DNA from 4 places in the Pandoraea commovens genome. Region 2 is predicted to be linked to each of the others. Evidence: predicted binding sites of a transcription regulator. Region 2 holds the regulator's gene; each other region holds the start of a gene.

Region 1 (5,540 bases), 2.1 Mb from region 2:
CGCCTGACGCAACGCCGACTCTTCGATGCCGCAGATATCCGCGACGAGCTTCGGTGGATAGGCGCGCAGCACTTGCTTGAGGGCGTCGAACCCTTCCGTGTGCGCATCGATATAGCGACGGTCGATGCGCCCTTCCCAAATGAGGTGGTGCAGCATGCCGTGAAACAGGGCGACATCCGTACCCGGCACGATTGCCAGATGCAGGTCCGCCATCGCCGCCGTATCGGTGCGGCGCGGATCGACCACGATCCAGCGAATCGACGGATCGGCGGCCTTCGCCGCTTCCAGACGCCGGAACAGCACCGGATGCGCATACGCCATGTTGCTGCCCGCGAAGATCACAGTGCGGGCGGCTTCGAGATCGTCGTAGCACGTGGGCGGGCCGTCGGCACCGAGCGCCATCTTGTACGCGCTCACGGCGCTCGACATGCACAGTCGCGAGTTCGTGTCGATGTTGTTGGTGCGCACCAGCCCTTTCGCGAGCTTGTTGAAGACGTAATAGTCCTCGGTCAGCAACTGCCCCGAAACGTAGAACGCCACCGAGTCCGGTCCGTGACGGCGAATGACGTCGGCAAAGCGCGACGCCACCGTTTCCAGCGCGGCGTCCCACGTTGCGGGGACGCGCTCGGCATCGCGCGTGGCGCGCATCTCGGGCATCAGCACGCGTCCGGCGAGCGACTGCGCTGTCAGCGGCAGCGTCATGCCTTTGCTGCACAGTCGTCCGTAGTTCGCCGGGTGGTTCGGATCGCCCTGCACACCGACGATGCGCTCGCCGTCGCTCTCGACGAGCATGCCGCAACCGACGCCGCAGTAGCAGCAGGTGGTTTGCGTGAGGGTTGTCATGGGGACTCCGGCGCTTGTTTGTATGTGTCGTGGGTGTTGCGCAAACCGATGAAAAAGCGGCAACCGTCAGGCCGCTACCGTCTCGGTCGCGGAAGTGCTCACCGTCTCGTCAATCGACAGATACACCTCGCCCGCGTCGATCCGCACCGGGAAGCGCTGTGCGCAACCGACGTCCGGTGCGCAGGCTTCGCCCGTCGTCAGATCGATGTTCCAGGCGTGCAGCGGACACGTCACCTTCTCGCCGTGCACGATGCCCAGCGACAACGCGCCGCCCTTGTGCGGACACTTGTCGCGCAGCGCGAAGACGTTGTCGCTCTCGGTGCGAAACAGTGCGATGTTGCCGCTTGCGTGGTTCAGCACACGCGTGCCCAGACGCGGGATCGCATTTACGTCGCAGACATGCAGCCAGATCGGTTGGGATGACGTCGTCATGGGATCTCCTCAGGCAGTCGTGGTTTCGGTCGCGACGTCGGCAGGCGTTGCGCTCTGCGCCGTCGCCGTGAGCGGCCGGTACTCGTTGGCTTGCGCGCCGTTGATACGCGCCTGCCACGGGTCGGGCAGTCCGTCGAGCGAGAACAACAGACGCTCATACAGGGCACGACGATTGGCGGCGTCCGCCACCACGCGCTGCTTCACGTAATCGAGGCCCACGCGATCGAGGTAATGCACCGTTCGGTCGAGGTAGTAGGCTTCCTCACGATACAACTGAAGGAACGCGCCGGTGTACTCCTTGACCTCCTCGGCCGTCTTCACCTTCACGAGGAACTGCGCCACTTCCGTCTTGATGCCGCCGTTGCCGCCCACATACAGCTCCCAGCCCGAGTCGACGGCAATCACGCCCACGTCCTTGATCCCGGCTTCGGCGCAGTTGCGCGGGCAGCCCGACACGGCCAGCTTCACCTTGTGCGGCGACCACATGTTCGCGAGCATCGTCTCCAGATCGATGCCCATCTGCGTGCTGTTCTGCGTGCCGAAGCGGCAGAACTCGCTGCCCACACACGTCTTCACCGTGCGGATCGACTTGCCGTAAGCGTGACCCGACGGCATACCCAGATCGCGCCACACGTTCACCAGATCGTCCTTCTTCACGCCGAGCAAGTCGATGCGCTGACCGCCCGTGACCTTGACCATCGGAATCTGATACTTGTCGGCCACATCTGCAATGCGGCGCAGTTCGCTCGCATTCGTCACACCGCCCTTCATCTGCGGGATGACGGAGAACGTGTTGTCCTTCTGGATGTTGGCGTGCACGCGTTCGTTGACGAAGCGGCTTTGCGGATCGTCCACCGCTTCCTTCGGCCACGTGCTGAGCATGTAGTAGTTCAGCGCCGGACGGCACGTTGCGCAGCCGTTGGGCGTGCGCCATTCGAGGAAGTCGAAGGCGGCGCGGTGCGTGGTCAGGCGATGCTCGCGCACCGCACGACGCACATCTGCGTGCGACAGGTCGGTGCAGCCGCACACGGCCTTCTCCTTCGGCGCGGCGTCGTAGGTCGAACCGAGCGTGCTCATCAGAATCTGTTCGCACAGCCCTGCGCACGAGCCGCAGGAACTGGCGGCCTTGGTGTGCTTCTTCACTTCGTCGAGCGTGAACAGGCCCTTCTCGGTGATGGCCTTAACAATGGTGCCCTTGCAAACGCCGTTGCAACCGCAGACCTCGTCGGTATCGGCCATGGCCGACGCGCGGTTCTGCCCTTGCGTGCCGACGTCGCCCACGCTCGACTCGCCAAACATGATGCGCTCGCGCAACTCGCCCAGCGTGCGCCCTTCGCGCAGCAGCTTGAAGTACCACGCGCCGTCCGCCGTGTCGCCATACAGACAGGCGCCGACGAGCTTGTCGTCGCGAATCACGAGCTTCTTGTAGACGCCGCTCGCCGGGTCCGACAGCACGATTTCCTCCGTGCCCTCGCCGCCCAGAAAGTCGCCCGCCGAGAACAGATCGATGCCCGTGACCTTGAGCTTCGTGGAGAGCACCGAGCCGCGATAGCTGCCGATGCCCATCAACGCGAGGTGATTCGCGCAGACCTTGGCCTGCTCGAACAACGGCGCGACGAGACCGTACGCCACGCCGCGATGGCTCACGCATTCGCCCACGGCGTAGATGCGCGGATCGTAGGTTTGCAGCGTGTCCGACACCACGATGCCGCGTGCGCAGTGCAAACCGGCCGCTTCCGCCAGCGTGGTATTCGGGCGGATGCCTGCGGCCATCACCACGAGATCCGCCGCGATTTCGTCGCCGTTGCTGAACTTCACGGCGCGCACGCAGCGGTTGTCGTCGCCGAGAATCTCGGACGTCTGATGCGACAGACGGAACGCGAGGCCGCGCGCTTCGAGCGACTGTTGCAGCAGCTTGCCCGCCGTGCTGTCCAACTGACGCTCGAGCAGCGTGTCGGCCAGATGCACGACCGTGACGTCCATGCCGCGCAGTTTCAGGCCGTTGGCCGCCTCCAGACCGAGCAGTCCACCGCCGATCACGACCGCGTGACGCTTCACCTTGGCCGTCTCGATCATGATTTCGGTGTCGCGGATGTCGCGATAGCTGATCACACCATCGAGATCCTTGCCCGGCACCGGCAGAATGAACGGGCTGGAGCCGGTCGCGATGAGCAGACGGTCGTAAGGCGCTTCGGTGCCGTCGGCACAGCGCACCACACGGCTCCGACGGTCGATCTGCGTGACTTCGCGGCCCAGATGCAACGTGATGCCCTTCTCCGCATACCAGTCGAGCGGATTGAGCACGATGTCCTTGAACGCCTGTTCGCCAGCGAGCACCGGCGAGAGCAGGATACGGTTGTAGTTCGGATGCGGCTCGGCGCCGAACACGGTGATGTCGTATTGGTTCGGTGCAATCTCAAGCAGCTCTTCGAGCGTGCGGATGCCGGCCATGCCGTTGCCGATGACGACCAGACGAGGTTTGCGCATGCTGTCTTCTCCTGTAGCGCCTGCAGCGCCCGAAAAACAAAACGGCGTCCATCCGTGCCGAAGCACAGAGGGACGCCGTTGTCCTGTGGGTACGTCGCAGGCTGTCCCGCCTGACGTCGCACCTGAATTCTTTGCCGGCGACGCCTTTGCCGCTGGCACTAACGCTAACGCAACAAGCGTGCCAGCACGTGGGATATCGCCCGCCGAGCGTTACCGGGCAAGGAGAAGATCAGAAGTTGTCTATGGGAAACGCCCGAAAGTGGCGCTAAAAAACGTTAAATCTGTTGCACCGCACCAGTGCATGACGCTGGGCCGCAGCCCCGCGCGCACCAACTTGATGCCTGCACGCGGTGCGTCAACTGGCTTCCTTCGGTTTGGCACCTGACGATTTGTGTCCGCTGACTTGCGCGCCAGCGTCGTGCGGCAGGCGCATGCCGTCGATCAGTGCGAGTAACGCAATCACCGCCATGACGACGAACGTCCAACGGAAACTCGCGGTGCTGAACGGTGCGACACCCGCCACTTCCGTGAACTTGAGGATGAGCGCACCAAGCGCGATGCCCATGCCCGTCATCATCTGCTGAAGCGCGGAAGACAGCGTCGCAGCGCCGCTCATGTCGGCAGGTGGCACGTCGGCGAATGCCATCGTGGCAAGCGTGGTGAACTGCATCGACCGGCAGATGCCCCCGAACAGCAGCACGAGCGCGACGATCCAGAACGGGGTCGTCGACGACAGCGCGGCGCACATCAGAAAGCCGATCACGACAAGCACACCGTTGCCGAGCAGCACACGACGGAAGCCGAAGCGCTTAAGGATCGGTGTCGTTGCGGGCTTGATGCCGAGATTGCCCGCGAAGAGTGCGAGCATCAGCAGGCCGGACGTCACCGCGCTCAGACCGAACGCCAGTTGGAACATGAGCGGCAGCAGAAACGGCGCGCTGCCGATCGTCATGCGAAAAAGCGAACCGCCCCACACCGTCACGGCAAACGTCTGTACGCGCATGGCCGCCAGATTGATGAGCGGGTGCGGCGTGTGCAGGAAGTGCCGGATCGACCAGCCCATCGAGAGCAATCCGATGGCGAGGCAACCGATCACCATCGGCCAGTCGGCAGGCGTGCGGCTTGCCAGCTCGACGCCGAACATCAGCAAGCTGGCACCGACGCCGCTCATCACGAAGCCCGGCAGATCGAACGGCTTGCGCTCGCCCGGCGAGGGGCCGACCAACCACAACGCGCCCGCGAATGCCGCGAGGCCCAGCGGCACGTTGATCAGAAAGATCCAGTGCCAACTCCACGTCGACGAGATGAAGCCCCCAAGCGCGGGACCGAGGACGGGGGCGGCGAGGCCCGGCCATGTGATCGTTGCAATGGCACGCACCAGTTCCGGCTTGGGGGTATTGCGCAGCACGACGAGTCTCCCGACAGGCACCATCATTGCCCCGGCCAGCCCCTGAAGCACCCGGCAGGCGGTGAACATGCCGAGGCTTGTGCTCATCGCGCACAGCACGGACGCCAGCGTGAAAAGCGCGATGGCGGCGGGGAACACGCGGCGCGGCCCGAGCCGGTCCGCCAGCCACCCGCTCGCCGGAATGAACGCAGCGAGTGCAACGAGATAAGCCGACAGACCGATGGACAGTTGCGACGGCGCGACGCCGAAGTCCGTCGCCATGGCGGGTAGCGACGTGGTGATGATGGTGGCATCGAGGTTCTCCATGAAGAACGTCGACGCCACCAGAAAGGGCAGCGCGCGTCGGCTCACTCAGTCCCTCTGCATCAAC
Region 2 (5,540 bases):
GATGGCCTCGCGACCGTGATCCTGAACCTTGTCCTTGTACTGCATTACCTTGCGGTCGAGCATGTCGATCAGCTTGTCGATGGCGGCATACATATTCTCGTCACACTTCTCGACGAAAATTTCTTTGCCCTTGAGAAACACCGTGACGCTCGCGATCTGGCGTCCGCTCTTCTCCTTGGTCTTGTCGACAGAGAGGATCACCTCGGCGCCGATTAGCTGGTCGAAATGATTCAACACGCGGTTAAGCTTGTTGACGACAAATTCGCGCAGCGAAGGCGTGAGTTCGAGATGGTGTCCACTGATCTTCAGATTCATAGCTGCTCTCCTTGCTGAAATGCCGAAGTGCAGGCCGCGTCAACGTTGACGCTGGCTAGCGAGGGTGCGAGCCATTGACGTGACGCAATGTCGCACTGCGGCGTTATGCCCCAGCGGCCAACATGGCGCACCAGGACTGTCCTACAAAGATTTGCGCAAGTTCACTGCGGGGATTCGCATGGCCTCGCGGTACTTCGCGACAGTGCGCCGCGCCACCACAAAACCTTGCTCTGCCAGCAGTTCCGCGATACGGCTATCGGAAAGGGGGCTCTGCGGGTCTTCAGCTCCTATGAGTTGCTTGATGAGTGCGCGGATGGCGGTCGATGACGCAGCGCCTCCGGCTTCCGTTGCCACGTGTGATCCGAAGAAGTACTTAAGCTCGAAGGTTCCAAATGGAGTGAGCATGTACTTACTCGTCGTCACCCGTGAAATCGTGGATTCATGTAAACCCAGCGTATCAGCAATCTCGCGTAAAACCAAGGGCCGCATGCCGATTTCGCCATGCGTGAAGAAGTTCTTTTGACGCTCGACAATCGCCTGCGCCACCCGCAGGATCGTGTCGAAGCGTTGCTGGATGTTCTTGATCAGCCAGCGCGCTTCCTGCAACTGCTGTTGGAGGTTGCCGGTTCCCGGATCGTTCCGGTTATTTCGGAGAATGCGCGCATACATCTCGTTGATGCGCAGACGCGGCATCACTTCCGGATTCAGCTCCGCCGTCCAGCCGCTCCCTTGCTTGCGTACCAGCACGTCCGGCACGACGTAGTCGGCCTGAGGCGAGCCGTAAGCCGAGCCCGGGAAGGGGTCCAGCGAGCGAATCAGCTGATGCGCGGCGCGCAGACCGTCTTCGCCGACACCCAGCAGGCGGCGCAGACGCGTGTAATCGCGCGCGGCCAGCAGTTCCAGGTGATCGGTGACGATGCGCAGCGACAGGGTGCGCACACCGCTTGCGGGTAGTCGCTGGAGCTGTAGACGCAGGCACTCGGCCGGACTGCGGGCACCCACGCCCGCCGGATCGAAGCTTTGCAGCAGCGCCAGCGCCGCGTTGATTTCTTCCGTTTCGAGCGCCAGCTCTTCGGGCATTTCGGCCTGAATCTCGTCGAGCAGGCTACCGAGGTAGCCGTCTTCGTCCAGCGATTCGATCAGGAATTCCACCAGCGCGCGGTCGCGCGGACTCGCCTTGGTCAGGCGCAGCTGGGCCAGCAGATGTTCGCGGAGATTGGGGTGGTCGACATGCAGTTGCGGACGCGCATTGTCGTCGTCGTCCGATGCGCTGCCGGAGCGGGCGAAGTCGTTCAGGCTCCAGTCGCTGCCATTGTCCGACGCGTTGTCGTCGAAGCGGGCCTCGCCATCGAGTTCGCGCGCTTCGTCGTGGCCGTTGGCGGACTCGTGGCCGTTGTCGTTCGAACTGCTGGACGACGAACTCCGCTCGTTGCGCAGCGACCCGTCTGTGCCCACACGTACCGAACCGGCGAGCCAATCGTCCTCGCGTTCGAGCATCGGGTTCTGGGTGAGCGCGTGCTCGACTTCCTGTTGGAGTTCGAGCGTCGACAGTTGCAACAACCGGATCGATTGCTGCAACTGCGGCGTGAGGGTCAGGTGCTGCGAGGTGCGGAGTTGAAGAGTCGGTTTCATAGCGGTCTCGCCTTCATTGTAGAGGCTTTGTCACGCCAACGGAACCGTCCCTGACTCCTATCGGAGGCAGGGTTTACATGCGAAAAATCTGCTTTACATCCGGAAATTTTCGCCCAGATAGACGCGACGCACGCTTTCGTCGGCAACGATCTGGTCAGGCGTGCCGGCGGCGAGCACCGAGCCTTCGCTGATGATGTACGCGTGATCGCAGATACCCAGCGTCTCGCGCACGTTGTGGTCGGTAATCAGGACACCGATGCCTCGGTCCTTGAGAAAGCGCACGATCCGCTGAATTTCCAGCACGGCGATCGGGTCGACGCCCGCGAACGGTTCGTCGAGCAAAATAAAACGCGGCTGTGTGGCCAGGGCGCGTGCGATTTCCACGCGACGACGCTCGCCACCCGAGAGCGACATCGCCGGATTTTCGCGCAGATGGCCCACTTGAAGCTCGTCGAGCAGGGCTTCGATGCGGCGTTCGATTTCGTCGCGCTTGAGGGGTTTGCCCTGTGCATCGACCTGCAATTCGAGCACGGCGCGAATGTTGTCTTCGACCGTGAGCTTGCGGAACACCGACGCTTCCTGCGGCAGATACGAGACGCCCATGCGGGCGCGCTCGTGGATCGGCAGTTCGCTGATGAGGTTGCCGTCGAGCTGGATTTCGCCATCGTCGGCAGGCACCAGTCCCACGATCATGTAGAACGAGGTTGTCTTGCCCGCGCCGTTCGGGCCAAGCAGACCCACGACCTCGCCGCTCTTCACGTCGAGCGACACGTCCTTGACGACGGTACGCGCGCCGTACTGCTTCTTGAGCGAGCGCACGACGAGCGCGCTGGGCTTGCCCACCGGGGCGTTGCCCGGGTTGATGGTCGAGGCGTTGCTATTGGCAGAATTACTCACGCGGATTCCCGATGTTCTTGGAAGGCGACAGCGGCGGCAGGTCGCCCTTGGGCGCGGTGGCCGGCTTGCTGGCAGCGCCCGGTGCCTGCGCCTGCGCGCCCGTGGCGTTGCGCGGTGCGAGCGTGGCGCGCACGCGACCGTTCGGATTGTTGGGGTTGACCTGATCGGCGCCGCTGTTGGCGGTGTAGACCTCATTGTAGGTGTCGTACGTGATCACGCTGCCGTGAATCTCGTCGAGCACCTTGGTGCCACCGGCCAGGCGCTTGAGCGTGGCCTGCGTGGTGAGCGTCGCGACTTCGGTCTTGCCGTTGTAATAGATGGTCTGGCCCCAGCCGTCGATGTACTCATCCATGCCGTCGCGTTTCTGACGCATGTAGGCGAGCGGGCCGCCCGGCTTGTAGTAAGCGGTGGCGTACTGATAGCCCTCCGGATCCTGAGTCACTTCGACGCGATCGGCCTTCAGGAGAATCGTCCCCTTGGTCATCGTCACGTTGCCGGTGAAGATGTTGACCTGCTTGAGGTCGTCATAGCTCATGTGGTCCGACTCGATATTGAGCGGCTTGTCGCGGTCGGCGCGTTCGGCGTGGGCCAGCGGTGCAGCCAGTGCGCCAAGAACGGCGAAGGCGGCGGCCAGCGCGCGAAGCGCACGCAGCGATACAGTGGCGGGTCGCAGTGAAAGGCGATCGGTCATGGGGTCTTGGGGCCCTGTGGAGTCTGAGATGGCGCGCGCGGAGCGGTCGGCTTAACAGGCAGTGTGGACTGGCCTGACGGCGGCGGGCGCTTGGCGCCCAGTTCCGCCGGCTGGATCGTGCCGTGAACATTGCCGAGCAATTGTACGGCGCGCGAGATGTTATTGAAAATCATGCCGTCGCCATACATCACGGACGACCCGCGGAACAGCTGCACCGGCTTCTCGGTGCGCACGATGTCTTCGTTCACGAGCACCTGGAAGTGCTCGGACAGCGCACGCATTTCGGGATCGCGCGGCCCCGGCTGACGCACCACGACCGCGTCGTCGTACAGATCGACGATCGACATATCGGCGTTGAGCGTGCCACGCTTGCTCGTGGCGGTGACTTCGGGCTGATCCGGCGTGAAGGCGCGCACGGCGGGCATCGTCATGGCCGTGGTCTGGTCGTCTTCGAAGTGCGTCATGTGGACGGCGTTGACGCGGTACTGCGTCACCCCGTTGGGCGCGAGCATGGAAATCACCATGTCGTCGGCGTAGTAATCGGGGATGTGCTGCTTCACGTACGGCGCGCGGTCGGCGTCGGACGGCAGCGTGCGCTGAACGAGCCAGTACGTGCCGGCGGCAAGGCTTGCCAGGACGGCAATCGCGATCAGCGAAGCGGGCGAGACGCGTTGGATGGCCATGAGTGGATCGACTCTCCCGGCGCGTCAGGCGATGGCTTCGGCGAGCAGGGCGTCGTAACGCCCCTGCGCGCGCAAGATGAAGTCGCACAACTCGCGTGCAGCCCCTTCGCCGCCGCGCGTACTCGCGATCCAGTGACAGCGTGCCTTCACTTCGACATGCGCATTGGCCGGGCAGGCGGCGAAGCCTACACGCGTGAGCACGGGCAGGTCGGGCCAGTCGTCGCCGATATGTCCGCAGACGTCGGCCGTCACGCCCACTTTGGCGCACAGGTCTTCAAACGCGGCGCGCTTGTCGTGCACGCCCTGATAGACGTGTGCGACACGTAGATCCGCGGCGCGTTTGGCGACGATATCCGACTGGCGTCCCGTGATGATGGCGGTGACGATGCCGGCTTCGCTGAGCAACTTCAGGCCGTGACCGTCGAGCGAGTCGAAGGTCTTGATGACTTCGCCTGTCGGGCCGTAGCGCAGGCCGCCATCGGTCAGCACGCCGTCGACGTCGAACACCATGACGCGCAGACGCGCCGCGCGTTGCGTGGCAGCGGCGACATCGAACTGAGCGATGCCCGAAGTATTGGCGGGATTCGGTTGACTCGTTTGACTCATTGGCAGAAAACTCACACGACCTTGGCGGCGAACAGGTCGTGGACGTTCAGGGCGCCGACAAGGCGGCCGTTTTCCGTCACGAGCAACTGCATGATGCCGAAGCGTTCCATCAGTTCGGCGGCTTCTGCGGCGAGCTTGTCCGGATCGATGGTGCGCGGATCGGCCTTCATGACGTCGGCCAGCTTCAACGAGGTGAAATCGAGTGTACGCTTGAACAAACGACGCAAGTCGCCGTCCGTGAAGATACCGACGACGCGATCGTCGGCATCCACGATGGCGGTCATGCCGAGACCCTTGGCGGTCATCTCGATCAGGGCGTCGGAGAGATTGGCGTCGGAGCGCACGCGCGGCACGGCGTCGCCGGTGCGCATGACATCGCGCACGAAGGTCAGCAACCGACGGCCCAGCGCGCCACCCGGATGCGAGCGGGCGAAGTCTTCCGCGCCGAAGCCGCGTGCGTCGAGCAGCGTGACGGCGAGCGCGTCGCCGAGGGCGAGGGCGGCTGTGGTGCTGGCGGTGGGCGCGAGGCCCAGCGGGCAGGCTTCTTTCTCGACGTGCGCGTCGAGATGCACGTCGGACAGACGGCCAAGGCTCGATGCGGCGTTGCCGGTCATGGCGATGAGCTTCGCGCCAATGCGCTTGATCATCGGCAGGATGCTGACGAGCTCACCCGTTTCGCCGGAGTTGGACAGGGCGACGACGACGTCGTCGGCCGT
Region 3 (5,540 bases), 290 kb from region 2:
TCACCGTCGGTGCGGGTGGGGTATCTGGCGTGTTCGCGCGATCTGGCACATGAGATCGCGCGCAGCAAAATGGTCGCAGGGCTGACGTCGTCCGAGATCAACGAGCGCATCGTGCACGCGATCCTGACCGAAGGACGCCACCGTAAGCACATCGAACGTCTGTCGGATCGACTGACGCGCTCCCGTGCACGTCTCATCACCCAATTGCAATCGCACGGCGTGACGCTGCTAGCGCAGCCGGAAGGCGGCATGTTCGTGTGCGGCAGCTTGCCGGACGCCACCCAACCCGCCCGCGAGTTGGCAGAAGCGGCGCTACTGGAGAGCATCATGCTCGCCCCGGGCGAGTTCTTCCTCGCCCACAACGAACCCTGCCACTGGTTCCGCTTCAACGTCGCATACTCGGACGACGCACGTCTGTTCCGGTTTCTGGATAAGGCGGCGGCGGGGAAGTTGGCGGCTTGATTAGCGCAGGGCGGATCCCTACGCCTCAAACCCCACCCCAAACCGCTCCCGATACGCTACCGGCGTCACGCCGTACTGACGTTGAAACGCGCGGCGCAGATTCTGTTCGTCGCCGAAGCCCACGCGCGCGGCGATGCGTTTGAGCGACGCATCCGAATCGAGCAACGCGAAACGCGCCGCTTCCAGACGCATGCGCTCCACCGCCTTCGCAGGTGTCGACCCCGTGCGCGCGAGATAGCTGCGCGCGAACGTTCTCGGACTCATGTTCGCCTGCTCCGCCAACCGCATCACCGACAGATCGCCGTCCAGCCGCTCCGACATCCACGCATGCAAATCGCCGAACGGCGCGCCCGCCGCGACCTGCTCCTGTAACGGCGGACTGAACTGCGACTGCCCGCCTGCACGCTTGAGAAACACCACCAGCCGACGCGCCGCCTGCAACGCGACATCCACGCCGCAATCGTCTTCGATCAGCGCCAGCCCGAGATCGATGCCCGCCGTGATCCCGGCCGACGTCCACACCGGGTCTGCACGCACGTAGATCGGATCGGACTCGACCAGCACCTCCGGATAGCACGCCTGCAACATCGCCGTGTCCAGCCAGTGCGTCGTGGCGCGCCGCCCATTGAGCAGCCCCGCCGACGCAAGCACGAACGCTCCCACGCACACCGAACACACGCGCCTCACACGCGGTGCGTAGCCACGCAACCATTCACCCACCGGCCCCGGCACCGCCGGACGATGCGCCACCGCACCGCCCACCGCGATCAGCGTGTCGACTTGCATCGCATCCAGCGCCCGCATCGGCTCTGTGTGCAACGTGATACCCGACCCCGTCTCCACCGGGCCGCCATGCTCCGACACAACGATGGTCTTGTACGGTGCTTCCTGCCCCAGCTCCGTGAAGTTGCGGACGACGGCGTGAAACGCGTCGAGCGGCCCCGCCAGATCCAGCAGAACGAACGGCGGCACGAGAAGAAACGCGACGAGACGAGGTTGGCTCATGGTGAACGGTCAGTCGATATCAAGCCGTCGCGTGCGCCGGACGACGCTTCGCATCGACGGCGTACCACACGGTCGCCAGCGCCGCGATCGTCAGTAAAGGGAACGTCGCCTGATTGATCGTGGCCCAGCCGAAACGCGCCAGCAATTGCCCGGCAAAAAGACTCGCCAGCGCAGTACCCGCAAAGGTGATGAATTCGTTCGCGGCCTGCGCGCGTGCACGCTCGGCCGGACGGTACGACATCGTGAGCAACGTCGTTCCGCCCACGAACATGAAGTTCCAGCCGACGCCAAGAAACGCCAGCGCCGCATAGAAGTACGCCAGACTCGTCGACATCAGCGCGAGCACACCGCACAGCGCCGACATGCCGATGCCGAGCAGCAGCACCGGCACCACACCCCAACGCTTCACGAGATGACCGGAGAAGAACGACGGCGCGTACATGCCGACCAGATGCCACTCGATGATGTGTGCGCCATCGTCGATGCTGTGACCGCACGCGACTGCTGCAATCGGCGTCGCCGTCATCACGAACATCATCACCATGAAGCCGATCAGATTGTTCGCGAGCGCCGCGACGTAAATCGGCTGGCGCATGATCTCGCCCAGCGGACGCGCCGGAAGCTCCGTCGCACCGCCCGCCGCCCCACCCGCTGCGTGCACCGGCAAGTCACGCAGAAAGCCGACGAGCAGCAGCAACGAGATGCCCGAGAGGATCGTCACGACGAGATACGAACCGGCGAACGTCACCGGCGCGAGCCAGTCCTTGCTGCCCGCCGCGAGCGCCGGTCCGATCACGGCCGCCAGCACGCCGCCCGTGAGTACGACGGAGATGGCGCGCGGCTTGTCTTCGACGGGCACGACATCCGCCGCCGCAAGCCGGTAGTAACGCGCAAACGCCTGAAACACGCCCACACATGCCGTCCCCGCGCAGAACATCGCGAAGTGCTTCTCGTAAATCGCCATCACCGACACCAGACCGCCCACAGTGCCAAACAGCGCGCCCAGCGCGAAGCCGAGCCGCTGGCCGAAGCGCTGGATCAGCATCGACGCGAAGATCGTTGTAATTGCCGAAGCGACGGTAATGAGCGAGAACGGCAGCGTCGCATACCCCTTGTCGGACGCCAGCATGTAGCCGACGAGGCCGGTCAGCGTGAGGTCGACCGACAACGCCGCCGTGTAGAGCGCCTGACAGGCCGCGAGGACGGCGGCATAGCGTCGGCCCAGTCGACGGCGCTGATGCCCGGCGGGTTCGGAAGGTGGCGCGGTGCGCCCGGCAACGGTATCGGTCATGGTGTGATGTCGAGTCGGTGAGAAGTCTTCGGACGCCGTCATCTTGCCGTCAGCCAATTTGGCACGAATGCCAATCATGCATCAAAAAATGCCAGAGCGGCATGTCGGACACCCCCCGGTGGGGGCATTCCCGCACCTCGATCTAAGGTGCGCACCTGGCGCGTGACTACCCCCTGGGGAAACCCGTCTCGTTACCGTCGCCTCATCCCCTGCGGCCTATACTTTTTGAACCACTTCGCGTGGCGTTCATCGCTCGCTGTGGTTCATGCATGCGTCATCTGTCTGTTTGTGCGAGGAGAGCATCATGGCTCGCAAATTCATCGATTGCCGGGAATTCCCCAGCGAAATGAACTGTTCGGTCGCGCTTTGCGCAGACTCCGAAAACGAATTGCTGGAGGCGGCCGTGCAGCACGCGGTCACGGTCCACAAGCACACCGATTCGGCGGAACTGCGTTCGCTTCTGACATCCCTCTTTCATGACGGCACACCGCCCTTAGATTCGCCGCGCAAAGCCTGACCCTCTCACGCGCGAACGGACAGGTTCGCGCGCCAAGTCGGTGCGCACCAATACGGCGCGCCGTCGCACCACCGTGTCTCGCGCCCATAGCGGGCTTCCTGAAAATCCATCCCCCCGCCCCCGTCGACACGCCTTGCGCCCCTAATGGCAGCACGCTGGCACGACCCTTGCGTTAATTCCCCCTATACCGGATCGACCGGTCTAACCAGGAAAGGGGAAGACGTACCATGAAACGACGCACGCTACTCCAGATGGCGGCCCTCTCGGGCGCCGCATCGCTCACCGGCATGGCGCCCAACTTGTTCGCGCAAAGCAAGCAGCCCATCAAGATCGGTATCCTGCATTCGCTCTCGGGCACGATGGCCATCTCGGAGACGTCGCTCAAGGACGTCGCCCTCATGACCATTGCCGACATCAACGCCAAAGGCGGCGTGATGGGCCGACCGCTCGAAGCCGTGGTCGTCGACCCCGCCTCGAACTGGCCGCTCTTCGCCGAGAAAGCTCGTCAGTTGCTCACCAAGGACAAAGTCGCCGCCGTATTCGGCTGCTGGACGTCGGTGTCGCGCAAGTCGGTGCTGCCCGTCTTCGAAGAACTCAACGGTCTGCTCTACTACCCGGTGCAGTACGAAGGCGAAGAGATGTCGAAGAACGTCTTCTACACGGGCGCTGCACCGAATCAGCAGGCGATCCCCGCTGTGGAATACGTGATGAGCAAGGAAGGCGGCAGCGCCAAGCGCTTCTTCCTGCTCGGCACCGATTACGTCTATCCGCGCACGACCAACAAGATCCTGCGCGCCTTCCTGCACTCGAAGGGCGTCGCCGACAAGGACATTCAGGAGGTCTACACGCCGTTCGGCCACAGCGACTACCAGACCATCGTCGCCAACATCAAACAGTTTGCTCAGGGCGGCAAGACCACCGTCATCTCCACGATCAACGGCGATTCGAACGTGCCGTTCTACAAGGAACTCGGCAATCAGGGCATCAAGGCAACGGACGTGCCGGTCGTGGCGTTCTCGGTCGGCGAAGAGGAACTGCGCGGCATCGACACCAAGCCGCTCGTGGGGCATCTGGCCGCATGGAACTACTTCATGTCGGTCAAGAACCCGACCAACGAAGCGTTCAAGAAGGAATGGTTTGCCTACGTGAAGGCCAAGGGTCTGCCCGGCGGCGACAAGCGCGTGACGAACGACCCGATGGAAGCCACCTTCGTGGGCATGCATATGTGGAAGCAGGCCGTCGAGAAGGCGGGCAGCGTGGACGTCGACAAGGTTCGCACCGCCATGATCGGTCAATCGTTCAAGTCGCCGGACGGCTTCGACATGGTCATGGACGGCAATCACCACCTGCACAAGCCGGTGATGATCGGCGAAATCCGCCCGGACGGTCAGTTCAACGTGGTGTGGAAGACGAAGGCGCCGGTGCGTGCCCAGCCGTGGAGCCCGTTCATCGCGGGTAACGAAGGCAAGCCCGACAAGGTCTGATCTTCCTTCCATTCCTTGCGCCGGAGCCGCACACCGCGCTTCCGGCGCATGCAGAGGTTTCGCATGATAACGATAAGACGCTGGACCGCTGCCGCCCTTGTCCTGCTTTCGCTGGGCGCTGCGCTGACAATCTCCCACCCCGCCCGTGCCGCCGTCACCGACGCCGACCTCACCGCCCTCGCGGGCGACGACTTCGACGCCAAGGCACAAGCCATCGATCACCTCGCCGCCGACGGTTCGCCGCAGGCGGCCGCACTCCTCAAGGCACTCGCCGACGACTCGGCCGTGACCGTGGGCGAGCGCCTCGCGATTCAGAAGGACGACAAGTACGTCGACCCGATCACGGGTGCGCCGGTCAAAGCCGATGACGCCGGGTCGCTCACGCTGAACAACGTGCTGCGCGCAAAGGTTGCGACGGCCGCCGCCGCCGGTACGCTGCTGTCGACCGATCGCGACGCGCGTGCGCAAGCCATCGACACGATGTTGCAGAACCCGTCGCCCGCGTTCAAGACGCTGATCGAACAAGCGCGCCAGAAGGAAACCGATCCTGCGTTGCGCAAACGTCTCGATCAGCTCTGGGCGCAGTCGGCGCTGCACGACACCGATCCGAAGAAGCGCCGTGAAGCCATCGATCTGATTGCCTCTGCGGGCGATCCGCAGATGCGCGATCTGCTGCTGCCCATCGTCGCCAAGCAGGCCGACGGCACCTACGCCGAGCCCGACGCCACCGTGCGCAGCGCCGCCGACATCGCGCTCACGCAACTGGCCGCCGCACAGCGCC
Region 4 (5,540 bases), 2.1 Mb from region 2:
CCCCCGTCACGTAACCGCCGTGCGCAAAGAGACAAAGACGAATCACCACCGGCTCGTCTCCGGCCCACGTGTGATCGAGAATCAGATGCCCGCCATGCAACTCGCCCGACGGATCGGAAAAGCCCGCATGGCAGTGCATCAGCGTCGCGCCGTCGGCCGTTCGGCCCACGGTAATCGCGCCGCCGATCAGATCGACTTCGCGCATCTCGTCGACCGGCTGACCATAGCCGAAGGGACGATCCGCATCCGTCGTGTTCTCGATCATGTGGTACCGCAGACCTCGCGCGGTCCCCGCACAGAAACGCCCGACGCCGCCGCCGTACGCATAGCGGGATAACGCCGCGCGCAAAGCCTCGCCGAGATTGGCACCAGTCCGGATCGTCACGCGCAGTTCGTGCTGCCCGCTCAACACGCAGTCTTCCACACGGGGTAACGTGGGGGCGCCAGCATGTCGATAGACCCGTGAAAGCGCAGGTTTCATAGTCGATAGTCTCCTTGCTCTTCGAGCATCGTCTTGATTTGCTTCTTCACGATCTTGCCGTAGCCCGATTTGGGCATGGCACTCCAGAACACGAAGCGACGCGGCCACTTGTAGCGGGCAATACGCGCTTCGAGATGTCCGAGCAGTTCATCGGCCTGAGCGGCCATGCCTTCCCGGGCGACCACCACCGCGAGCCCGCTCTCGCCCCACTTGGGGTCGGGCACGCCAAGCACCGCGCACTCCGACACGCACGGATGCGTGAGCAGCGCTTCCTCGATCTCGCGCGGGTAGACGTTCGAGCCACCCGAGATGTACATGTCCGAGGCCCGGCCCGTGATGTACAGGAACCCCTGCGCATCCACATGACCCAGGTCGCCGGTGTGGAACCAGTCGTCCTTGAACGCCTTGGCGTTGGCGTCCGGATTGTTGTGATACCCCATGAAGACGGCCGGACCGCGCACGCAGATTTCGCCCGACGCGAACGCCGGCTGACGCTGCCCCTGCTCGTCCAGAATCGCCACCTCCATACCGGTGCGCGGCACCCCGCACGTGCCGACGCGTGCATCGGGCGCATCGTCGTCATCGCTATGCAGCCACGGCGGCAGCACCGTGATGTTGCCCGTCACCTCGCCCAGTCCGTAGTACTGCACCAGCACGCGGCCCAGCTTCTGCAACGCGTACTTCTGATCGGCGCGGTACATCGGCGCGCCCGCGTAGATCACGAAACGCAGCGAGCTATGGTCGTAGCGGTCCACCGCCGGATCTTCCACCAGCATCTTGACGATGGTCGGCACCGTGAACATGTTGTCGACCCGATGGCGCTCGATTGCCTGCCAGACCTGTTCCGCGTCCATCTTCTCGCCCGGCAGCAACACGCTGGCCGCACCGCGCGCCGTGTTGACGATGGCATGAATGCCCGCGCCATGCGAGAGCGGGGCGACGACCATCGAGCGGCTGCGATACGTGATGCCGGGCATCAGATCGGCCAGATGGTTGGTGACGACGAACGCCATCTGCCCATGCGAGAGTACGCCCGCCTTCGGATGGCCGGTTGTGCCCGAGGTGTAGAAGAACCACAAGGGATCTTCGTACTCCACCTCCTCCTCGTACCCGTCTGCGCCCATGTGTTCGGCAATGAGCGTCTCGTAATGCAGCTCGCCCGCACGCGGCGCACCGAGGGCGATGACGTGTCGCAATGCGGGCGACGCCGCCCGTACCGCATCGACGTGGCCTTCGAAACCCGCGTCGTAAATCATCACGCAAGCGCCGCTCGACTGCCCCAGATACGCCGCTTCGGGGGCGGTGATGCGGAAGTTCGTCGGCACCCACACGGCCCCGAGGCGAAACGCAATCCACGCGCTCTCGAAAATCGGCAAGTTGTTACGCGAATGCACGAGCAACTTGTCGCCCTTCTTCACGCCGAGCTTGCGCAGCGCGTCGACGGCAGCGTTCACGCGGGCGTCGATCTCGCCCCACGTCGCTACGTTGTCGCCGACGATCAGACCGGCTTCGTCCGGGTGCCGGCGTGCGACGTCGGCCAACAGCCGGCCGAGGTTCATAACCTTCTTGAGCATTTCTCGTCTCCTTGATGGCCCGGCACGCTTAGCGCGCTTCGAGAATGCTCACGTAGTTCGCCACGGCCGCGCCGCCCATGTTGAAGACGCCCGCCAGCTTCGCATCGGGAATCTGCATGTCGCCCGCCGTACCCGTCAGTTGCATGGCCGCCATGACGTGCATCGAGACGCCGGTAGCCCCCACGGGATGCCCCTTCGCTTTCAGACCGCCCGACGGATTCACCGGCAGCAGCCCGTTCTTTTCCGTCAACCCTTCGGCGAGGACACTCGCGCCCTGCCCCGGCTTGGCCAGCCCCATCGCTTCGTATTCGATGAGCTCGGCGATGGTGAAGCAGTCGTGCGTCTCGACCAGCGACAGATCCTTGAGCGACACCCCGGCCACGCCCAGCGCCTGACGCCATGCATGCTGCCCGCCTTCGAACGCCAGCGGGTCGCGGCGCGAGAGCGGCAGATAGTCGTTGACCTGCACAGCGGCGCGGAAGCCGACCGCCTTGGGCATGCCACGTGCAACGTCCGCCTTGGAGATGACGAGCGCAGCCGCACCGTCCGACACCATCGAACAGTCGGTGCGCTTGAGCGGCCCGGCCACGAACGGGTTCTTCTCGGAGACGTTGCGGCAGAAGTCGTAGCCAAAGTCGCGACGCATATGCGCGTACGGATTCACCGAGCCGTTGCGATGGTTCTTCGCGGCAATGCGCGCGAGCGCATCGGACTGATCGCCGTAGCGGTCGAAGTAGGCCTGCGCGATGGTGCCGAACACGCCCGCGAAGCCACCGGGAATCCCGGCCTCCTCACGTGCATACGAACACTTGAGCAGCACTTCACCGACCTGCGGCGTGGCGAGTTCGGTCATCTTCTCGAAGCCGATCACGAGCACATGTGTGGCTTTGCCCGCTTCGATGGATTGCAACCCGCCGTGCACGGCAGCCGAACCGGTCGCGCACGCATTTTCGTAGCGTGTGGCGGGTTTGAAACGCAGGCCGGGAATGCGGTTGAAGATGAGCGACGACGGGAAGTCCTGATACAGGAAACCGCCGTTGAAGGTGCCGACGTGAATGGAATCGATCTGTTCGGGCGAGAGGCCCGCATCGTCGAGGGCGGCCTGAGCGACGTCGGCCAGCAGGACCTCGGCGTCGACGTTATCGAGTTTGCCGAACTGGGAGTGGGCCCAGCCGGTAAGGCATGCAGCAACCATGAAGTGTCTCCGGAAAATTGGGGTCATCCAGACTCCGGTGAGCAATTTCGATGCCAGATCCCTGCAAGGCGTCTGCATGCGCGTGGCGCTACACCCGATCTGCCACATCGACGGCCCGGTCAGTCGTCGTTGCGAGGTCATTCTCTTGCCGCGCTTGTGGCGCCTGTGCAATTGACGCAAGCGTAAAGCGGGAGTCACTAGCCCATCAAGTGAATTCTTAAGCACGCCAGGTGAAGCAAATTTGCTGTGCCGCAACAATGACTCGCACGCCGAAGTGCGTGCGACACCTGTCGCACCGGGCGCGGCGACATTTGCGACAAGTGTCGCAAGGCGTCGACGAAATGCGACAGGTGTCACACCCGCATGTTTGCTGGGTTCGGCCGAGTCGCGCACGCGCAGCAAAACGCGCCGCGCCCGAGACATCGCCGCGAAGGCTTGTTGCGCCTGATGAAAGGCCTGTGACAGGCGCACGGCGCACGCCCAGCACTCCCCCCGGGATTTCACTAATGCTTAACAACGTAAGGGTTTTCCCGTTCGGATGCCGAACTGGCATTCGATTTGCGTAAGATTAGCCAGCCACTTTTCCGAGTTGGCCGGGACGTTGCACGGCAGCACGTGTGCACGCCCTGCGCTTCAGACGCAGTCACCAAACCAATAAACAGGAGACATGCAGTATGAGCACCATGGATCGCCGCCACTTCATCAAGGTTGTGGCCGCCACATCGGCCGCCGCCGCTACGGGGTTGTATCAGACGCAGGCGCACGCTGCCGAATTCACACTGAAGTTCGCCAATAACCTGCCGGTCAGCCATCCGATGAACATCCGCGCCAAGGAGATGGCGCAGAAGATCGCGGAGCAATCGAAAGGCCGCATCGACTTCCAGATCTATCCGAACAATCAGCTCGGCTCCGACAGCGACATGCTGAGCCAGATTCGCTCGGGTGCCATCGACTACTTCACGCTCTCGCCACTGATTCTCGGCACGCTCGTACCGTCCGCACAGATTTCGGGCGTGGGCTTCGCGTTCAAGGATTACAGCCAGGTGTGGGCGGCCATGGACGGCGATCTCGGTGCGCACGTGCGCGGCCAGATCTCGAAGACGACCGTGTTCGCGTTCGACAAGATCTGGGAGAACGGTTATCGCCAGATCACCACGAGCAGCCGTCCGATCAACTCGCCGACCGACCTCAAGGGTCTGAAGATCCGCGTGCCGACGAGCCCGCTGTGGACGTCGATGTTCAAGGCGTTCGATTCGTCGCCCACGTCGATCAACTTCGCCGAAGTGTATTCGGCCCTGCAAACGCACATCGTCGAAGCGCAGGAAAACCCGCTGGCGCTGCTGACCACGGCCAAGCTCTACGAAGTCCAGAAGTACGTGTCGATGACGAACCACATGTGGGACGGCTTCTGGTTCCTCGCCAACAAGCAGAAGTGGGACAAGCTGCCGAAGGACCTTCAGGAGATTGTCACCGCCAACGTGAACGCTGCCGCCATGGCGCAGCGCGACGACGTGCGCAAGCTCAACGATGGCGTGATGGCCGAGCTCAAGCAGAAGGGTCTGGTGTTCAACGCCCCGAACAATGAGCAGTTCCGCGACAAGCTTCGCGCCGCCGGCTTCTACGCCGAATGGCACAAGAAGTTTGGCGACGAAGCATGGGCCATGTTGGAAAAGTACACTGGGAAGCTCGCGTAAATGGAAACGTTGACGATGACGGCCGAGCCGACGCACGCGCTCGCCCGCCTCTTCTGCCACGTCAACCGCGCGGTGATGAAAGTCACCGAGGCGGTTGCCGTGCTGCTGGTGGTGGCGGAAACTCTCATCCTGCTCGCGGGCGTGGTCTCGCGTTACGGGTTCGACAATCCGCTCACGTGGTCGGACGAGCTCGCGCAGATTCTGTTCATCTGGCTTTCGATGCTCGGTGCCGTGATCGCCCTGGACCGGGGCGAGCACATGCGCTTGTCCGCCATCGTCAACAAACTTCCCGCTGCTTGGCGCGACTGGTTCCAGACCATGGCCGCGCTGACGGTGTGCGTGTTCGTTGCGCTCATCATCATGCCCGCGTACACGCATGCCATCGAACAGATGGACATCACCACGCCCGCGCTGGAAATCCCCGACGGGCTGCGCGCAGCTGCCCTGCCGGTGGGCGCGGCACTCATGCTCATTGCCGCGATCTCGCGCATGGCGCGCTGCTCCAGTGCGCGTCAGTTCGGCCTCGGCGTGCTATTCGTCGCGGCCCTCGGTGCAGCCCTTTGGCTCGGCCGTCCCGCGCTGATCGCGATGGGCAA

What was found. Region 2 encodes sigma-54, which starts transcription at its own class of promoters, with help from an activator protein. Its sites were predicted from a motif close to TGGCANGNAANCTGCTTT; they were not measured.
Region 1: nirB (nitrite reductase large subunit NirB) is a predicted target of sigma-54. The motif match lies at 3,929-3,946, and genes of this name have one in related genera.
Region 3: urtA (urea ABC transporter substrate-binding protein) is a predicted target of sigma-54. The motif match lies at 3,432-3,449, and genes of this name have one in related genera.
Region 4: NTU39_RS20440 (acetyl-CoA acetyltransferase) is a predicted target of sigma-54. The motif match lies at 3,289-3,306, and genes of this name have one in related genera.

Annotation. Positions count from the first base shown of each region.
Region 1 covers NZ_CP102780.1:4,506,217-4,511,756, forward strand. Annotated here, with positions in the region: gene NTU39_RS20280 (nitrate reductase) at 1-843, opposite strand, end outside; gene nirD (nitrite reductase small subunit NirD) at 910-1,275, opposite strand; gene nirB (nitrite reductase large subunit NirB) at 1,285-3,762, opposite strand; gene NTU39_RS20295 (MFS transporter) at 4,118-5,521, opposite strand; gene NTU39_RS20300 (acyl-CoA dehydrogenase family protein) at 5,522-5,540, opposite strand, start outside.
Region 2 covers NZ_CP102780.1:622,592-628,131, forward strand. Annotated here, with positions in the region: gene hpf (ribosome hibernation-promoting factor, HPF/YfiA family) at 1-315, opposite strand, end outside; gene NTU39_RS03285 (RNA polymerase factor sigma-54) at 457-1,947, opposite strand; gene lptB (LPS export ABC transporter ATP-binding protein) at 2,041-2,811, opposite strand; gene lptA (lipopolysaccharide transport periplasmic protein LptA) at 2,837-3,535, opposite strand; gene lptC (LPS export ABC transporter periplasmic protein LptC) at 3,532-4,218, opposite strand; gene NTU39_RS03305 (KdsC family phosphatase) at 4,243-4,728, opposite strand; gene NTU39_RS03310 (KpsF/GutQ family sugar-phosphate isomerase) at 4,836-5,540, opposite strand, start outside.
Region 3 covers NZ_CP102780.1:328,428-333,967, reverse strand. Annotated here, with positions in the region: gene NTU39_RS01880 (aminotransferase-like domain-containing protein) at 1-462, shown strand, start outside; gene NTU39_RS01875 (GlxA family transcriptional regulator) at 481-1,467, opposite strand; gene NTU39_RS01870 (MFS transporter) at 1,487-2,758, opposite strand; gene NTU39_RS01865 (DUF1059 domain-containing protein) at 3,063-3,275, shown strand; gene urtA (urea ABC transporter substrate-binding protein) at 3,563-4,759, shown strand; gene urtB (urea ABC transporter permease subunit UrtB) at 4,823-5,540, shown strand, end outside.
Region 4 covers NZ_CP102780.1:4,538,556-4,544,095, forward strand. Annotated here, with positions in the region: gene NTU39_RS20430 (PPC domain-containing DNA-binding protein) at 1-481, opposite strand, end outside; gene NTU39_RS20435 (acyl-CoA synthetase) at 478-2,055, opposite strand; gene NTU39_RS20440 (acetyl-CoA acetyltransferase) at 2,084-3,250, opposite strand; gene NTU39_RS20445 (TRAP transporter substrate-binding protein) at 3,925-4,944, shown strand; gene NTU39_RS20450 (TRAP transporter large permease) at 4,960-5,540, shown strand, end outside.